Regions from separate parts of the Paraconexibacter sp. AEG42_29 genome, predicted to be linked through region 3. Evidence: riboswitches for the same ligand, from Rfam matches in the RefSeq annotation. Region 3 holds a riboswitch; each other region holds the start of a gene.

Region 1 (4,202 bases), 890 kb from region 3:
CCGGGCGCGCTACCCCTCGCCGGTGCTCGTCCCCCACTGAAGCCCCATCGCGCGCTCGCAGATGGCGACGACCTCCTCCGCGTCGTCGGTGACGTGGAGCAGCTCGAGGTCCTTGGCGGCGATCAGCCCACGGGTCAGGAGCTGGTCGCGGATCCAGTCGAAGAGCCCGCTCCAGTAGGCGCTGTCGACGAAGATCACGGGGAAGTGGGCGACCTTGCCGGTCTGGATCAGGGTCAGGGACTCGAACAGCTCGTCGAGCGTCCCGAAACCGCCCGGGAAAACGACGAACGCACCCGCGTACCGGACGAACATGATCTTCCGCGTGAAGAAGTAGTGGAACAGCAGCGCGTCGTCCTGGTACGGATTGCCGCCCTGCTCGAACGGCAGCTCGATGTTGAGGCCGATCGACCGCGCGCCCGCCTCCTGGGCGCCGCGGTTGCCGGCCTCCATGATGCCGGGCCCACCGCCGGTGATGACGCTGAAGCCGGACTCGCCGAGGCGCCGGGCGACCTCGCGCGCGTGCTCGTAGATCGGATCGCCCGCAGGGATCCGGGCCGAGCCGAAGATCGAGACCGCGCGGGTGGTGCCGCGCAGGCGGTCGAAGCCCATCGTGATCTCGGCGGCCATGCGCTCCACGCGCTGGTCGTCGGTGTACTGCCCCTCGACGGTCGGCAGCTCGGCGGCGAGCAGCTCCTCGTCGGGGGTGCGGGCCCTGTGGGCGATGGGGTCGTGCGGGCGCTCCGTCATCTCAGGCGAGGCTACCGCCCGGAACCGGCGGGCAGGTGATCAGGCGGTGGTGCCCGGCGCCGAACGGCGCGCGAGCTCGGCATCGGCGCGGGCCTTCCGCGCCTTCGGGACGGCCTTGCTGATCGTGATGCGGTTGCGCGCCACGAGGCCGTACCCGCCGCGGACGAGCCACGGGAGCAGCTTCGCGATCAGGCCGAACGGCGCGGCCCCGGGCAGGACCCCGCTGACGACGCTGACGGCGTCCCCACCGGAGCGGATCGACCCGTCCGGCGCGACGACGTGCGCGGTCTTCAGACGATCGGCCGGAGCGATCGGGGCCAGGAGCTCCTGACCGCGAGGCGACTGGATGGCGACGGGCTCAAGGCCGCGCCGCCCCCTGTTGTCCCACGCGAGGATCTGCACGACGGTCCAGCGGCAGAAGCCGCAGTCCGCGTCGTACAGAAGCTGATGCGTCAGAGACCCACCGGATGCGAGACGCCGTAGCCCTTGGTGGGCCGACTGCTCTTGTGCCAGCGGCTGCCGTCTTCCTTCGCACCCGAGGTGTCGAAGCGCAGGCCGGCGACGACCATGTAGACGTGGCCGGCGTTGCCGTAGATCGTGACCCACTGGCCCGGGCCCTTCTCGCCCCAGGACGGGAAGTCGCCGGACACGAGCGGGGCGTCGAGCAGGTCGGCGCCGTGGAGGGCGTAGCTGACGCTGCCGGAGCAGTCGTAGCCCTTGTCCTCCCACTTGCCGTGCCCGCCGCCGTAGATGTACGGCGTCTTCGCGATCTTGTTGCCCGCGGCGATGATCTGCTTCACGGCATCCGGGGCGGACGCCGGGGCGATGGCCAGGCCGTCGGGGCCGACGGTCGCGCGGTCACCGGGACCGAGCTTCAGCGGCTGGGCCGCTGCGGTCGCGTCCGAACCGGCGGACGCCTGGCCGCGGAGGACCTCGATGTCCGGGGCGTCGACCACGCCGTCCTGCGGAAGCTTGTTGGCCTTCTCGAACTTCTTGACGGCCGTCGTGGTGCCCTTGCCGAACTCGCCGTCCACCGAGACCTTGAAGCCCGCGCGGTTGAGGAAGTCCTGCAGCACCTTGATGTCGTGGCCGCTCATGCCGGGGCGGACCGGGATGCGGTCGCCGAGGCTCTTCGTGCTGCCCGACGTCGTGCTGAAACCGCCGCCGTCGTACTGCGCCTTGCTGCCACCGGCCGCGGAGCGACGCAGGGCGTCGATCGTCTTGGGGCCGACGGTGCCGCTCTTGTCGAGCATCGCGATGCCCTGGAAGCGCTGGACGGCCTTCTTGGTGCCGGCGCCGAACGTGCCGTCGACGGTGGTCTTGATGCCGACCTGGACGAGCAGCTGCTGGAGCTCCTTGACGTCCTTGCCCTTGTCCCCCATCCGCAGCGAGCGGTCGCCGAGCTTGTTCGCCGCGAGGGCGGGAGCGGCGGGGAGCAGCGCCGGCCCGGCGAAGGAGCCGAGGACGAGCGCGCAGATCAGGTGCGTAAGACGACGACGTGAGGCGGGTTGCGACTTGGTGACGCGGGTACGGCGATAACGACGATGCAGCACGGGGATGAGACCTCGCTCTTTCGGGTGCCTACGGGGTTAGCTGACGGACTCGGGCTGAAAGAGCTGCCCTACGCCACGGTGAAGTGACGATTCGCCCCATGGCCGCACCTGGAAGAGCATGCGACCGACTGGTTCCCCCGATCTCACGCAGGCGGGCTGCGATCGACTCGGCTTGTGCAATGACGACGCGCGGAAGGCTACAGAAGACCGCGCGGATATGCCACGAGGTTTCCCGAAGTCGCCTGCAAGCCCCGTTTCAAGGCTTGCGCGCAGGTGTGCCTAGTCCGCAGGAGTTCCCCGGCCGGCGTCGACAGCGGCGATGACGGCGTCCGCGACGGCCAGCGCGACCCGCGCGCGACGCTCCAGCGACGACGCCAGGACGTACTCCCCGGGCGCGTGCGCGAGGCCGCCGAGCGGCCCCAGGCCGTCGACGCAGAGCGGCACGACGGCGGCGAAGTGGCTGGCGTCGCTCGCACCGCCGCGGCTGCCCGCGGTGATCGGCGATCCCAGCCGGGCCCCGGCGTCCGCGAGGATCGGCGCCATCGACTCCCGGTGGTCCATCCCGGGCCAGTGACGCAGGTTCTGCGCAGTGAGGGTGGCGCCGCCGACCTCGGCCGGGACCGCGGCCAGCACCGCCGCGAACGCGCTCAGCCGGTCGGCCCGGACGTCGCAGATCAGCTCCCCGGCCGCCGGGACCACGTTGAACGCCCCGCCGCAGTGCATCACCGTCGGGACGGCGGTCACCCGGTCGGGGCCGTGGGGGTCGTGGCACGCGGCGATCGCCTGGGCCGTCGCGGCGAGCGCCAGCAGCGCGTTGCGCCCGTCGTCCGGGCTCGTGCCCGAGTGGGCGGACCGACCCGCAGCGGTCACGCGGATCGTCCCCGCGGCCTTGCGGCGCACGACGACCCCGTCGTCGCCGGCGGCGTCCAGCTCCCCCGCCTCGAAGCACAGGCAGGCGTCGTAGCCCGCGAAGCGCGGCCCGTGGGCGAACTCGCCGAGCCGCCACTCCTCGTCGGTCACCAGCAGCAGCGTGGCCTCGGCGATGTCGTCCGGGCGGGCGGCCAGCGCGTGGAGGACGCCGAGCGCGAGGACGTCACCGCCCTTCATGTCGACGCTGCCGGACCCGACGAGGCGGTCGGGGTCGCCGGGGTCCGCGGCGAGCGGCGCGTGCTCGTCGTGGGCGATCACCGTGTCGACGTGGCCCACGAGGACGATACGCGCGCGGCCGGTCCCGGAGATCCGCGCGATCAGGTCGCGGGCGTGGTGGGGCGTGGAGCAGGCGGGCCGTTCGATCACGGCGCCGTCCGGCAGGCGGTCGACGACAAGGTCGATCACACGGTCGGCGGCAGCGCTGTCCCCCGACGGCGAGGAGACGGCGACGAGCGCCGCGAGGTCCTGTCGGGCGGAGGCGGCGATCCGGGCGGCGTGCAGGTTGAGCCAGTCATCCATGTTCTTCGTAAAGTAGGGGCATGGGTTCAGTGAACGTCGGCGACCAGGCTCCGGACTTCTCCTTGGAGGGGACCAGCGGCACCTTCAGGCTCTCCGAGCACCGGGGTGAGCGCATCGTCCTCCTCTTCTACCCGGGCGACGACACGACGGTCTGCACCAAGCAGTTCTGCTCCTACCGCGACCACGAGGCCGACATGTCCTCGCTGAACGCGAAGGTCGTGGGCATCTCGACGGGGACGGTGGCGTCGAAGGAGGCGTTCGTCGCCAAGCACGGCCTGAAGACGGAGCTGCTGGCCGACGAGGACGGCGCTGTCGCGGCGCAGTTCGGCATCTTCGCCAAGCGCCTGAAGATGGCCAAGCGGACCGTGTTCATCATCGACGAGCAGGGCAAGGTCGCGCACAAGCACGGCAATCCGCTGTCGCTGACCTACGACGACGTGGACGACCTGAAGA
Region 2 (4,202 bases), 950 kb from region 3:
GCCCTGGTTGCGGTAGTTCTTCGCGATCGAGACGACGAGGCGCAGGTTCGACTCGACCATCTTCTGCTTGGCGTCGAGGTCGCCGCGCTCGATGCGCTTGGCGAGGTCGACCTCCTCCTGGGCCGTCAGCAGGCGGACCTTGCCGATGTCCTTCAGGAACAGCTGAAGGGAGTCGGTCGTCATGTCCGGCTTCAGATCCAGCGTGGTCTTCGCCTTGCGGCGGCCGCGCTTGTCCGGCGCGCGCTCGACCGTCTTCGTGGCCGCGGTCGCGGGGTCGATCTCCTCGACGAGCTCGATCTCGGACTTCTCGAGGAAGCCGTGCAGCTCCTCGATGTCCGACTCGTCGAGATCGAGCTCACCGACCGCCTTCGCGATCTCCGCGAAGGTGAGCACGCCGAGCTGGGTGCCTCGGTTGAGGAGGCCCTTGATCTCTTCCAGTTCCTGCAGTTCCACTACTGACATTGGCGTCCGTTTCGTTCGCCGACGCGGAGGCTCCCGCGGCCGGCATGGTGCGATACAGCGAGGACGGTCGAGGCAGACTGGCGCCTGCGTGGCGCCGGGCCCGTCCCGAGCGGACAGCCCATGGTAGTCGCTTCACTTTCCGAAGGCAAAGCTTGCAACGCCCGGTGGCCGACCTCTTCTGGAGCTACTACGGCGCAAGTCCCAGACGGTTTCAGTCCTTTGCGAGATCTTTCGCTGATCCAACTGTCGGTCACTCGCAGGGTGGCCTTGAGTCCCGTCGGCCGGGCCGCTCCCCCGGCGGTCTGGGGCGGCTGCGATGATTGGTCCGTGCCCGCACCGAAGAAGCCCGGATCCGCCGACGACGTCATGGCCGGCCTGCCGCGCTCACGGCCGCAGCGCCGGAGCGCCCGGCGCACGCCGGCGCCGGGGTCGTCGGGGGCCGCCGCCGACACCGCTGCCGCACCCGCAGCGTCCCCCACTCCGGCACCGAAGGCCCCGGTGAAGGCCAAGCCCGCCGCGGCGAAGGCGAAGGCCCCCGCCAAGGCCAAGCCGGCCGCAAAGGCCGTCCCGGCCAAGCCGAAGGCGACCCCGGCGGCCGCCAAGGCCAAGCCGGCGGCGAAGGCCCCGGCCAAGCCCAAGGCGACCCCGACGGCGGCCAAGGCCTCGACGCCGGCCAGGGCGACCCCCGCGGCGAACGCCCCCGCCAAGGCCAAGCCGGCGGCGAAGGCCCCGGCCAAGCCGGCAGCGACCGCGGCGGCGAAGGCCACCGCGAAGCCGAAGGCGACGCCGGCGACCAAGACCCCGGCCAAGCCCACGGCGGCCAAGCCCCGCGCCGCCGCGAAGCCCAAGCCGAAGGTCGCGCCCGTCGCCAAGCCGGTCGCCGCCCCCCGGCCGCTCGACCACCCCGTGCCCGCGGAGATGCCCGGCGCGCCGTTCGCCCCGCCCCCGCCCCGGAGCGAGGAGCCGACCCAGCCCGCACCCGACAAGCCGGCGCCCGAAGGTCAGGACGTCGTCCAGCTCGCGGTGCAGGCGGCGACGGACATCGCCCAGGCGGGCGTCGGCGTGGCCAAGGCCCTGCTGGGCCGCCTTCCGCGCCCCTGACACGCCCGCCGGCGGCGCGAGCGGAAGTCTGTGACCTTCCGCGCATGCCGGTGTAGGATTTCGTACATAGACGCCGAACTCCGACGCCAGCGGGCGCGGAGGCGGGGGACCCAACGCCGTCCGTTTCCCGGACTGCAGGGGCGAATCGACTCCTTGGGGTCGTAGCGCTGATCGTTCTGCGCGAGCCCGTCAGCTCACCCCGTAGGCCATCGAACGAGAGATCCACAGAACCGTGATTCGTCACAGCTTCGCGCGCCTCGGCGCTGTCGTAGCGGCGTGCACCGCGTGCGCCGCCCTTCCGGCGTCCGCTGCGGCCCAGTCCGACGGCGGCCTCGGCTTCGGCTCCTCGACCGAGGCGACCCCCGCGGCAGGGGCCGCCGGGACGCTCGTCGTGCGGACCGCCGTCTACCTGGGCAAGACGCTCCGCGTGGACGGCACGATGGCCCACGGGCTCGCAAACCAGCCCGTGCTGATCCAGCGCCAGGAGAAGAGCGGTGCCTGGTCCCGGGTCGCCACCGCGACCACCACCGCCGGCGGCGCGTTCACGGCCCGCTGGAAGACCGATCACATCGGGCGCTTCCCGATGCGCGCCATCCCCCGGCCGGCGACCGGGACGACCGTCTCCGCCGCCGCGCTGCCCGCGACCGGCGTCACGCCCGTCACCGTCTACCGCGCCCGCACCGCCACGTGGTACGGCCCCGGCTTCTTCGGCAAACGGACCGCCTGCGGCCAGATCCTGCGCAAGAGCACGCTCGGCGTGGCCCATCGGACGCTGCCGTGCGGCACGCAGGTGGCCTTCTACTACAAGGGGCGCACGGTCACGGTGCCCGTCATCGACCGCGGGCCGTTCCGCGACGCGACGATCTGGGACCTCACGCAGGCGGCCGCCCGGGCCATCGACTTCAAGGGCGCGGAGACGGTCGGCGCGCTGCGCCTGCCGAAGGCGACCGCGGTCGCCGCCCCGGCCGGCTGACCCGACAGGCGCTCAGGCGACCGGCACGCCGAGTGCGCGGGCGGTGAAGACGCCCTGATCGCTGTGGTCGAGCAGCCCCTCGACGTCCCGTCCGTCGTCGGGGAAGACCGCGATGCCGATCGACGCGGTCAGCCGGACCCCGTGGTGCACCGGCGCCGCCGCGACGAACGTCGCCGCGACCTGGCCGGCGAACTCGCGACCGGTGTCCGATCCGATCCCAGGGGCGATGAGCCACCAGCGGCCCGGCTGCTCGCGGATCAGCAGCGTCTGCGGGCCGGCGGTGGCAGCGAGCACATGCTCCACCGGCAGAAGCATGGCGACCACCGTGTCGTCCCCCTCGACCGCCACGAGCCGCTCGAGGCCGTCGAGCTCGATCGCCAGGAGGGTCACCGGCCCGGTCGCGTCGGCCAGGGCGGTGCGCAGCGCGCTGACGTGCCCGCCCTCGGGCCCGCTGCCGGAGTGCTCGCCCGCCGGGCGCGCGGTCGTGCTGCCGCCCTGACCGCCCGCCGGAGGACCGGGGAACACGGCGACCGCCGGCGGCGACGGACCCGCCGAGCCTGGCGCGAAGGCCTCGCGCCCGACGGAGTCCCCAGACGCCGGCGGGGCCGCCGGTCCGTGCGCAGCAAGGTCGATGCCCAAGTCACGCGGTGCCGCGTCGGTCGTGGGTACCGTCACCGATGGGGTCGCCCCGAGCGTGCGGGCTGCGACGTGGGCGCACACGTGCGCGAGCCGGTCACCGGTGTCCGCCGCGAGCGCCGCGTCGTCGCCGCTGCGCAGCGCGCGGTGCAGGACGGCCCGCAGCGCGTCGACCGCCGTGACGACGTCCACCGGGCCGACCGCGCCGGCCAGGACACCGGCGCGCGCCGCGAGCGCGGCACGGTCCCCCGACTGCAGGCGAACGAGCGCTGCGTCACCTGCGACGGCCTCGGCGATCGCCGAGCACAGCGCGGGCGCCTCCCGCGCCAGCAGCTCGACGGGCACGGACGCGACGTCCTGCAGCGGGCGGTGGGAGAGCAGCTCGAGCAGCCAGGCCTTGGCCACCGCGACGCCGTCGAGGTCGGGCAGCCCGGCGACCGGGCGCGGAGGGCGTCCGTGGAAGGTGGGTCCCGCAGGCATCGCCGGATGGATAGCACCACCGGTCGCGCGGACCGGGGAACCTCCCCGCATTGCGTCGGCTTGTGGTCGAGAATGCGCAGATGAGCGCCCTTCTCGACGTCCAGACCGCCCGCTCCCGCGTGCTGGCGGCGGTCCGCGTCCTGTCCCCCGAGGACGTCCCGCTGGCCGACTGCCTCGGACGCGTCCTGGCCGCCGACGTCCGCGCCGCCGGCGACAGCCCGCCGTTCACCAACAGCGCGATGGACGGCTTCGCGGTCCGGTCCGGGCCCGCCGGCCGGACCCTGCGCATCGTCGGGGAGTCGCGGGCGGGCGCGCCCGCGGACACCGCCGTCGCAGAGGGCACCGCGGTGCGGATCTCCACCGGGGCGATGCTCCCGGCCGGGGCCGACGCGGTGATCATGGTCGAGCGCACGGTCGAGCCCGGCGACGGCACGGTCCGCGTGGACGCGCCGACGGCACCGTCGCAGAACGTCCGCGGGGCCGGCGAGGACATGCGCGCCGGGACCACGGTCCTGACCGCCGGGATGCCCGTGGACGCGGCGGCGATCGG
Region 3 (4,202 bases):
CGCTGTTGAACGGCGGCCTCCCGGGCGACGCCGGCCAGGTCACCGGGCTCGCCTCCCTGCTGGAGGCGGTCAACGGCCTGCTGGCGATCACCGGGCTGGACCTGGGCGTCCTCGACGGCCTGCTCACCGCCGCATCCGGCGTCCTGGTGAGCACCCCCGCGACCAGCCCGGTCGGGGCCCCGCTGCAGCAGCTCGTCACCAGGACACAGGTGATCCTGGGTCGGTCCGTCACACCCGGCACCACCACCCCGGGCACGACGACCCCGGGCACCACGATCCCCGGCACCACGACGCCAGGGACGACAAAGCCGACCACGACCACCCCCGGCACCACCAAGCCGGTCACCACCGGCACCGTCAAGCCCGGCACCGGCACCACCGCGGGCATCGTCGGCGGCGTCCTGAAGCCCGGCACTTCCGCCGGCGGCCCAGCCGCGCAGACCAAGGCCTACCGGGCCACCATCCAGTCCGCCACCCTGGCCAAGCAGCGAAAGACCGCGAAGCTCAAGCTGCGCTGCGCTGCAAACGCGCCCACCAGCTGCCTGATCCAGATCACCGGGAGGCTCGCCGGCCAGAAGGCGACGACGACGCGCGTCATCATGATCCCGCGCGGCATCACCAACACGATCACCGTGAAGCTGACCAGCGCGGCCACGAAGCGGCTGAAGGCGAAGGGCGGGTCGATCCGCTTCTCGGTCGCCACCGCGCAGTCGTCCCTGGGCGCCGTGTCGAAGACCGTCAAGGCGAAGCGCGGGACGCGGTAGGCGAGCGCCAGGCCCGAACCGGCTCCTGCCCGGCAGCTTCAGCATCCGCTGCCGGGACCTTCCTCGATCGCCTCCACGAGCCCGCGGAACTCCTCCAGCACGCGGCGGACGAGCGGCAGCGACGGCCGCCACTCGATCCGCTGCAGGCACGCGTCGACGGCGTCCAGATCGAGGATGCCCTGCTCGTACGCCCGCGCGAACATCCCGCGCAGCTCGTCGGGGGTGGCATCCTCCGCACAGTCGACGAGCGTCCGCGCCACCGAGGTGACGGGGATCCCGCGGTGCACGGTGACGTCGTCCGGGTGGAACTCCGGGACGTAGTGGAAGACCACCCCCGGGGGCGGCTCGCGACGATCGCGCGGATCGTGCGAGCTGCCGGGAATCGAGACGTGGATGAGCTCGGTGCGTTCGTCGTACATGGCCTCCATGCTCGCCCCGCCCACTGCGACGCGGCAACGACGCTCCTGTCACGACTTTGCGCCGGGATCGCTCTGGCCCCGGCGCAGACCAACGAACGTGTCCGGCTCAGCCGGCGCCGACCTTCTTCGAGCACGCCGGCCACGCCGACGGGCCGCGCTCGGCCATGAGGCGCTCGGCGCGCCGGTCCTGCTCGTCCTCCGGGGCCGCGGCCGGATCGCCCTTGCCGCCGACCGACTTCCACGTCGCGCGGTCGAACTGGTACTTGCCGCGGTAACGGCCGGACTTCGAGACGAGCGTCGGGTCGCCGCCCGACTCGCACAGCGCAATCGCCTCGAGCAGCGACGAGGCGTCCTGCGAGATCGCCGCCTTGCTCGCGGACGCCTTCACCGCCTTCTTCGCGCTGCGCGCGTCGATGCCGAGCGCGGCCAGCGTCTGCGGTCCGATCACCCCGTCGACCGTCAGCCCCTCCTTACGCTGGAAGGAGCGCACGGCCTTGCGCGTCACCGGGCCCATCACGCCGTCAGCCGGGATGCCGAGCGCCGACTGCACGGCGGCGACCGTCGACTTCGCGACCGCGGCGGGCTTGCGCGGCGAGCCGGTGTCCGCGGACGCGCCGACGGCCAGGAGCGACGCAGTCAGCAGCGCGCACGTGAGCGAACGCCGGCCACGGCCGGTCCGACGGCGGCGGACGGCGGCGGCAGCGCGACGCGCGCGTGAAGCGCGCAGCGAACGCCGATACGGCGTGGGGTCATGGGCCGCAAAAGGCGGCACGGGTACGTCGAACTCGTTGGGCACGGTGGGGTCCTCCGTCGTCTCGGCGCCTACGGGGTTAGCTGACGGGCTCGCGCTGAAACTGCGCTACGCCGTCGTGATGACGGCGATTCGCCCCCGGACCGATGCTCGATCCACTGGGTCCCCCGCTCGCCGTCCCTAGTGGACGACGACTCGGCGTGGTTGTGCAGGGGCGCATGTTATGGCAACGGCACCCGGAAGGCGACACGACCCGCTGCCGTCCCCCCACTCCAGAAGAAGATCTATGCTTGACGGACTGAGATCAGTTGCTACTGTTGCATCCGCAACGGTTGAAGTCGACAAAGGAACTGCACCATCATGCCTGTCACGTACCTCCTGATCCCGCTCGACGACACCGTCGTGCTCCCCACGATGGACATCACCCTCCCGGTCGATGTCGGCGACGCCGAGCGCGTCGTGCTCGTCCCCCGCCACGAGGGCGAGTACGCCTCCGTCGGCACCATCGCCACCGTCATCGAGTCCGTCCGCCTGCCCGGCGGCGGCCGCGGCGCGTCCCTGTCCGGCGAGTCGCGCGGCCTCATCGGCGCCGCCCAGACCGGTGCGGACGGCAAGCTGCACGTGCAGGTCACCGAGGCGCCCGACGAGGTCCCGGTCGACGGCCGCACGCGCGAGCTCGAGCGCGAGTACCGCGGCGTGGTCGAGGAGCTCCTCGAGCTGCGCGGCGACGACGGCCGCGTCGCCGGCTGGGTCCGCGCCATCCGCGAGCCCGGCGCCCTCGCCGACACCACCGGCTACGCGCCGGACCTGACCTTCGAGCAGAAGGTCCGCATCCTGGAGACGGTCGACGTGACCGAGCGCCTCGCGCTCGCCGTCGAGATGCAGAAGGAGCGCCTCACCGCGCTGCAGATCCGGCGCAAGATCCGCGACGACGTCGAGTCCGGCGCCAACAAGCAGCAGCGCGAGTACCTGCTGCGCCAGCAGCTCGCCTCGATCCGGCGCGAGCTCGGCGAGGACAACGACTCCGCCGGCGAGGACTACCGCACGAAGATCGCCGAGGCCGACATGCCCGAGGCCGTCCGCGAGCAGGCCGAGCGCGAGCTCGAGCGTCTGGAGCGGTCCGGCGAGGGCGGCCAGGAGGGGCAGATGATCCGCACCTACCTGGACTGGCTCGTCTCGGTCCCGTGGGGCGTCACCTCCGACGAGACCCTCGACCCCGTCAAGACGCGCGAGGTGCTGGACGCCGACCACGCCGGCCTGGACGACGTCAAGGATCGGATCGTCGAGTACGTCGCGGTCAAGAAGCTGCGCAGCGAGCGCGGCCTCGGCGACGGTGAGGACGCGCGCAAGGCCGGCGCGATCCTGACGCTGATCGGTCCCCCCGGTACCGGCAAGACGTCGATCGGCGAGTCGATCGCCCGCGCGATGGACCGCGAGTTCGTCCGCATCTCCCTCGGCGGCATTCGCGACGAGGCCGAGATCCGCGGCCACCGCCGCACCTACATCGGCGCCCTCCCGGGCCGGCTGGTGCGCGCGCTCCGCGACGCGAAGACGATGAACCCGGTGATCCTGCTCGACGAGGTCGACAAGGTCGGCGCCGACTGGCGCGGCGACCCGTCGTCCGCGCTCCTGGAGGTCCTGGACCCCGCGCAGAACTCGACGTTCCGCGACCACTACCTGGACGTGGAGCTCGACCTGTCCGACGTCGTCTTCATCGCGACCGCCAACCAGTACGACACGATCCCCGGCCCGCTGCTGGACCGCATGGAGGTCATCTCCTTCGACGGCTACACCGTCGCGGAGAAGGTCGCCATCGCCCGCGACTACCTGTTCCCGCGGCAGCGCCAGCGCAACGGCCTGCTCGAGGACGAGGTGACCGTGGACGACGGCATCCTGCGCACCATCGTCACCGAGTACACGCGTGAGGCGGGCGTCCGCTCGCTGGAGCGCCAGCTCGGGACCGTCCTGCGCAAGACCGCGACGAAGGTCGCCTCACGGCCCGCCCCGGCTGACCCGGTCGCCGACGGGGAGGACGCTGTGGCGCCGGAGGCCGTGGTCATCGACCTCGACCTGGTCCGCGAGGCCCTCGGGCGCCAGAAGGTCTACCAGGAGGCGGCGGCCCGCACCGCGGTGCCCGGCGTCGCCACCGGTCTGGCCGTCACGGGGACGGGCGGCGACGTCCTGTTCGTCGAGGCGACCGCGATGGACGGCAAGGGCACCGGCGGGCTGACCCTCACCGGCCAGCTCGGCGACGTGATGAAGGAGTCC
Region 4 (4,202 bases), 1.5 Mb from region 3:
GCGGGCAAGCAGCAGCGGTGCGGCCGGCGTCGGGAGGACACCGCCGAGCAGCACCTCGCCGCCGACGCTGGTGACGCCCGCGGCCAGCGCGGCCTCGAGCATCTCGCCGGACTCGCGCGTGTCGCGGATGACGAGGACGCGCGGGGCGGCGGCCGCAGCGGCCAGGGTGACGGCGCGGCCGAGGGCCAAGGCCAGTTCGGCCGTGAGCACCTCACCCGCGACGCCGCGGACGCCGTCCGTTCCGAACAGGTTCCTGCTGCTCATACTGGTGTTCCTAAGCGGGGACCGCCGGCGAGCGCCCGCACATCGGGCGTCGCGGCAGTCCCGAGGGCACTGAGTGCCCCTAGCGCTTGCTGAACTGCGGCTTCTTACGAGCCTTCTTGAGGCCCGCCTTCTTGCGCTCCTTGACGCGTGCGTCACGGGTCAGGAAGCCGCGGCGCTTGAGCTCGCCACGCAGGTTCGGGTCGGCCTCGAGCAGGGCCTTCGAGATGCCGTGGCGCAGCGCGCCGGCCTGCGACGAGACGCCGCCGCCGTGGATCGTCGCGATGACGTCCATCCGGTCCTCGTAGCCGACGGTCTCGAGCGGCTGGCGGATGTTCCGCTGCAGGGTGACCCGCGGGAAGAACACGTCGAGCGTCTTGCCGTTGATCGTGTAGGCGCCGGTGCCGGGCTTCAGGATGACGCGGGCGACGCCGGTCTTCCGCTTGCCGGTGGCGCGGTAGCGCGCGTCGGCGGACAGGTCGACGTTGGCGACGATCGGCGCGTCGTCGACGACGTCGCTGTCGTCGTCGTCCTGGATGATCTCCTCGCCGTCCTCGTCGTACAGCGTCTCGCGGCCCAGGGGATCCTGACCCTCCGTGACGATGTCGATCTCGAGGTCCATGCCGGGGATCGCCGGCTTGGCGCGCGGGGCGACGGGCTCGTCGTCGTCGCTGTCGTCCGCGTCGTCGATCTCCTCGACGGCGACGGGCTCCTCGGCGTCGGCGGCGGGTGCCGGTGCGGCCTCCTCGGCGGGGGCCTCCGCGACGGGGGTCTCCTCGGCGGCGGGCGTCTCCTCCACGACCTCCTCGGTCGGAGTCTCGGGGGCCACGGCCTCCGGGGTCTCCTCGGGGGTCGCGTCGTTCGGCGTCTCGTCAGCCATCAGGTCTTGATCTCCATCGGGGTCGGGCTCTGCGCGGCGTGCGGATGCTCCGCGCCGGCGTAGACCTTGAGCTTCGTGATCTGCTTACGGGCGAGGCGGTTGCGGGGCAGCATGCCCTTGACCGCGATGCGGATGACCTCTTCGGGGCGACGCTCCAGCATCTCCTCGAGGGTGCGGGACTTCAGGCCGCCCGGGTAGCCCGAGTGGCGGTAGTACCGCTTCTCGGCGCGCTTGTTGCCGGTCACGCTGATCTTCTCCGCGTTGATGACGACGACGAAGTCGCCGGTATCGACGTGGGGCGTGTACTCGGGCTTGCGCTTGCCGCGCAGCGCGTCGGCGATCTGGGTCGCGAGCCGGCCGAGCGTTTGCCCGTTGGCGTCGACGAGCACCCAGTTGCGCTCACGGTCAGTTGTATTTGCGACGTAGGTCTTCACGGCGAGAGAGGCCGCGCTGTCGGCGCGCGGCGGCGGTGGAGTGTAGCGACGGAGTGGCTCCAAGCGCGTTCTGACACGCAGCCGGGACAGGCCTTCCTGCGCACAGGGTATCCTGCCGACGCAATCCATGACTGCCGAGTCCCCTCGCATGCCGCCGCGAGGGGAGCGGGGGACCCATCGGAGCCCTGGCTCCAGGGGCGAATCCGGGCATTTTGCCTGGTAATGCGGACCTTGACCGCATGAGCCCGTCAGCTCACCCCGTAGGCCGTTCAAACAAGGAGCTGAGCTTGCCGCATGACCCGCTGGACCCTCCGCGCCCCGGACGAGGGCGTCGCCTCCGCGTGTTGCGGACGGGTCTGCTCGCGTTCGCCGCGCTGCCCGTGGCGTTCGCAGGGCCCGCGGCCGCGCAGACAGGGGGCGGCGTCACGGCCGACCCGGACGGCAAGCTGACCGACCCGGCGGTCAGCGGCAGCGCGGCAGCAGGTACCACGAAGGTCCCGGTCGTGAAGGCCCGCCCCAAGCCGCTCCTGATCACCTGCCGGACAGCTTGCGCCGGGCTGGACACCGTCCGCCCGGGCGGGGTCGTGCGGGTGACGGGCGACGCCATGGACGGCGCCCGGACCGTGATCTTCAAGGGCGGCAAAGGCGGCAAGGACGACACGAGCGCGCCTGCCGTCCGCGTCGCGCCGGACGCCGTCGACGCGGTTCTCCCTGTCGGCGCAGCCAGTGGACCGGTCCAGGTCCGCGGCGCCGAGGGCGCGGCGTCCCGCACGACCGGCAAGACCATCACCGTCCTCACCCCGGGGACCATGGCGCTCAGCGCGGCGCGCGCGTCGAGCCCTGCCACCGCTCGCGTGGACACCGGCAAGGTCTTCTTCCGCGGCGCCCACCAGGCGACCGTGAGCGTCTTCGTCCCCGAGGGCCCGCCGCAGCACGTCGTCCTCGACCTCGAGCGCATCTCTGACAAAGCGGTGGTCGGCCATTGGGAGCTCGACGCCCCGGGCGGCACCGTCCAGTCGGTCGCCTGGACCGGCGTGGTAAAGGGGAGCGTGCAGTCCGACGGCCGCTACCGATTCCGCATCCAGACCGCCGCCGCCGGCGCTGCGGCGGTCCCGACCTCCGCGGCCTTCACGTTCCTGGGGAACATCTTCCCCATCCGCGGCACGCACAGCTACGGCGAGGGCATCGCCCGCTTCGGCGCCGGCCGCACCGGCCACACCCACCAGGGCCACGACGTCTTCGCGGCGTGCGGGACCCCGATGGTCGCCGCGCGCGGCGGGAAGGTGAAGTTCGCCGGGACCGACGGCAACGCCGGGAACTACATCGTCATCGACGGCGCGGGCACCGGGACGGACTACGTGTACATGCACCTGAAGGGTCCGGCGCTCGCGGTCAAGGGGGACACGGTCTACACGGGTCAGCCGATCGGCGAGGTCGGGGACACCGGCGACGCGAGCGGCTGCCACCTGCACTTCGAGCTGTGGAAGTCCCCGGGCTGGTACACGGGCGGCAAGGTCTTCGACCCCCTCCCGAGCCTGAAGCGGTGGGACAAGCAGTCCTGAGCGGACCGGTGGTCCAGCGCAGGGAGAGGTCGTGCCCGTGCGATGAAGCGATGGGCGTGTAGAACGCGACACAGCATCTGACGACGGCGCGATCGGGACTGGTGTCCGTGGTGGGCGGGGTCGGCGTCGCGGGTGGGCGGTGGGACCTTGCGCGCTGGTGCATGTATGACGTGCACCTGGGCGCAAGGTCGCGGACTGCCGCGGTTCGCCTGGCCGGCCACCCGTCCCACGCCCCGCACCCGAGACCATGCAGCCTGCCAGCGCCCACCGCCATCAGCAGCCCGCAGTTCCTGAAGCCGCCACGACGGGGCGGTCCTCGGCGTCAGCGCCACCGACCTCCCGGCCACGAGGCTCGGGGTCAGCAGGTCCCGTCCACGAGTCCAGGGGTCAGCGCCAACGAGGCAAGGCCCTCTCCGCGCCAAGGGTGCCTCGCTCGAAAGGGCGAAGCGAGCACCCTCACAGAACGCGAAACGGCATCTGAGGACGGCACGATCGGGACTGGCGGCCGTGCGAGCTGCGGTTCCGCAGGTGGTCCTGGGTGGCAGCCGGCGGGGCGGGAGCGGAGTGCGCGCGGAGGTCCGGGAGCTGGACAGCCCGGCTGGGCGTGTGACGCGTGGAGGGTTTCGGGGACATGCCCCGCCGAATCCTCCGCGGACCCGCGCGATCCACCACTCGTCCCGCCCGCCACCAACCCCCCGCGGCGTCAGCACCATCAGCGCCCCACCAGGCTCGGCGCCACCGACCCCAACGCCCCCTTCAGGGCGAGGGAGCGCGTTCCCAGCCGGTGAGCGCTACTCCCACTCGATCGTGCCCGGGGGCTTGGACGTGATGTCCAGGACCACCCGGTTGACCTCGCGCAGCTCGCCGATCATGCGCGCCGCGATCTGCTCCAGCAGGTCGTACGGCAGCCGCGCCCAGTCGGCGGTCATCGCGTCGTCCGACGTCACCGCGCGGATGACCACCACGTAGCCGTAGGTGCGCTCGTCGCCCTGGACGCCGACCGTGCGGACGTCCGGGAGGACACAGAAGGACTGCCACAGGTCGCGATAGAGGCCGGCGCCGCGG

The links. A riboswitch is a leader RNA that binds a small molecule or an ion and turns the genes downstream of it on or off. The one in region 3 is predicted to bind cyclic di-AMP.
Region 1: it holds a riboswitch for cyclic di-AMP, as region 3 does, so the genes downstream of both, DSM112329_RS20465 (peptidoglycan-binding protein) here and DSM112329_RS24425 (transglycosylase family protein) in region 3, are expected to answer to the same signal.
Region 2: it holds a riboswitch for cyclic di-AMP, as region 3 does, so the genes downstream of both, DSM112329_RS20160 (septal ring lytic transglycosylase RlpA family protein) here and DSM112329_RS24425 (transglycosylase family protein) in region 3, are expected to answer to the same signal.
Region 4: it holds a riboswitch for cyclic di-AMP, as region 3 does, so the genes downstream of both, DSM112329_RS17460 (peptidoglycan DD-metalloendopeptidase family protein) here and DSM112329_RS24425 (transglycosylase family protein) in region 3, are expected to answer to the same signal.

What each region holds. Positions count from the first base shown of each region.
Region 1 is NZ_CP114014.1:4,221,257-4,225,458, forward strand. It holds gene DSM112329_RS20450 (phosphatidylserine/phosphatidylglycerophosphate/cardiolipin synthase family protein) at 1-40, shown strand, start outside; gene DSM112329_RS20455 (TIGR00730 family Rossman fold protein) at 10-747, opposite strand; gene DSM112329_RS20460 (DUF393 domain-containing protein) at 787-1,260, opposite strand; gene DSM112329_RS20465 (peptidoglycan-binding protein) at 1,200-2,300, opposite strand; cyclic di-AMP (ydaO/yuaA leader) riboswitch at 2,311-2,483, opposite strand; gene DSM112329_RS20470 (M20/M25/M40 family metallo-hydrolase) at 2,580-3,749, opposite strand; gene DSM112329_RS20475 (peroxiredoxin) at 3,770-4,202, shown strand, end outside.
Region 2 is NZ_CP114014.1:4,154,225-4,158,426, forward strand. It holds gene DSM112329_RS20150 (sigma-70 family RNA polymerase sigma factor) at 1-462, opposite strand, end outside; gene DSM112329_RS20155 (hypothetical protein) at 790-1,563, shown strand; cyclic di-AMP (ydaO/yuaA leader) riboswitch at 1,625-1,786, shown strand; gene DSM112329_RS20160 (septal ring lytic transglycosylase RlpA family protein) at 1,796-2,536, shown strand; gene DSM112329_RS20165 (diguanylate cyclase) at 2,549-3,652, opposite strand; gene glp (gephyrin-like molybdotransferase Glp) at 3,733-4,202, shown strand, end outside.
Region 3 is NZ_CP114014.1:5,108,990-5,113,191, forward strand. It holds gene DSM112329_RS24415 (hypothetical protein) at 1-764, shown strand, start outside; gene DSM112329_RS24420 (hypothetical protein) at 803-1,183, opposite strand; gene DSM112329_RS24425 (transglycosylase family protein) at 1,290-1,979, opposite strand; cyclic di-AMP (ydaO/yuaA leader) riboswitch at 1,987-2,145, opposite strand; gene lon (endopeptidase La) at 2,295-4,202, shown strand, end outside.
Region 4 is NZ_CP114014.1:3,600,324-3,604,525, forward strand. It holds gene glmM (phosphoglucosamine mutase) at 1-264, opposite strand, end outside; gene rpsI (30S ribosomal protein S9) at 344-1,141, opposite strand; gene rplM (50S ribosomal protein L13) at 1,141-1,575, opposite strand; cyclic di-AMP (ydaO/yuaA leader) riboswitch at 1,698-1,858, shown strand; gene DSM112329_RS17460 (peptidoglycan DD-metalloendopeptidase family protein) at 1,917-3,137, shown strand; gene guaA (glutamine-hydrolyzing GMP synthase) at 3,929-4,202, opposite strand, start outside.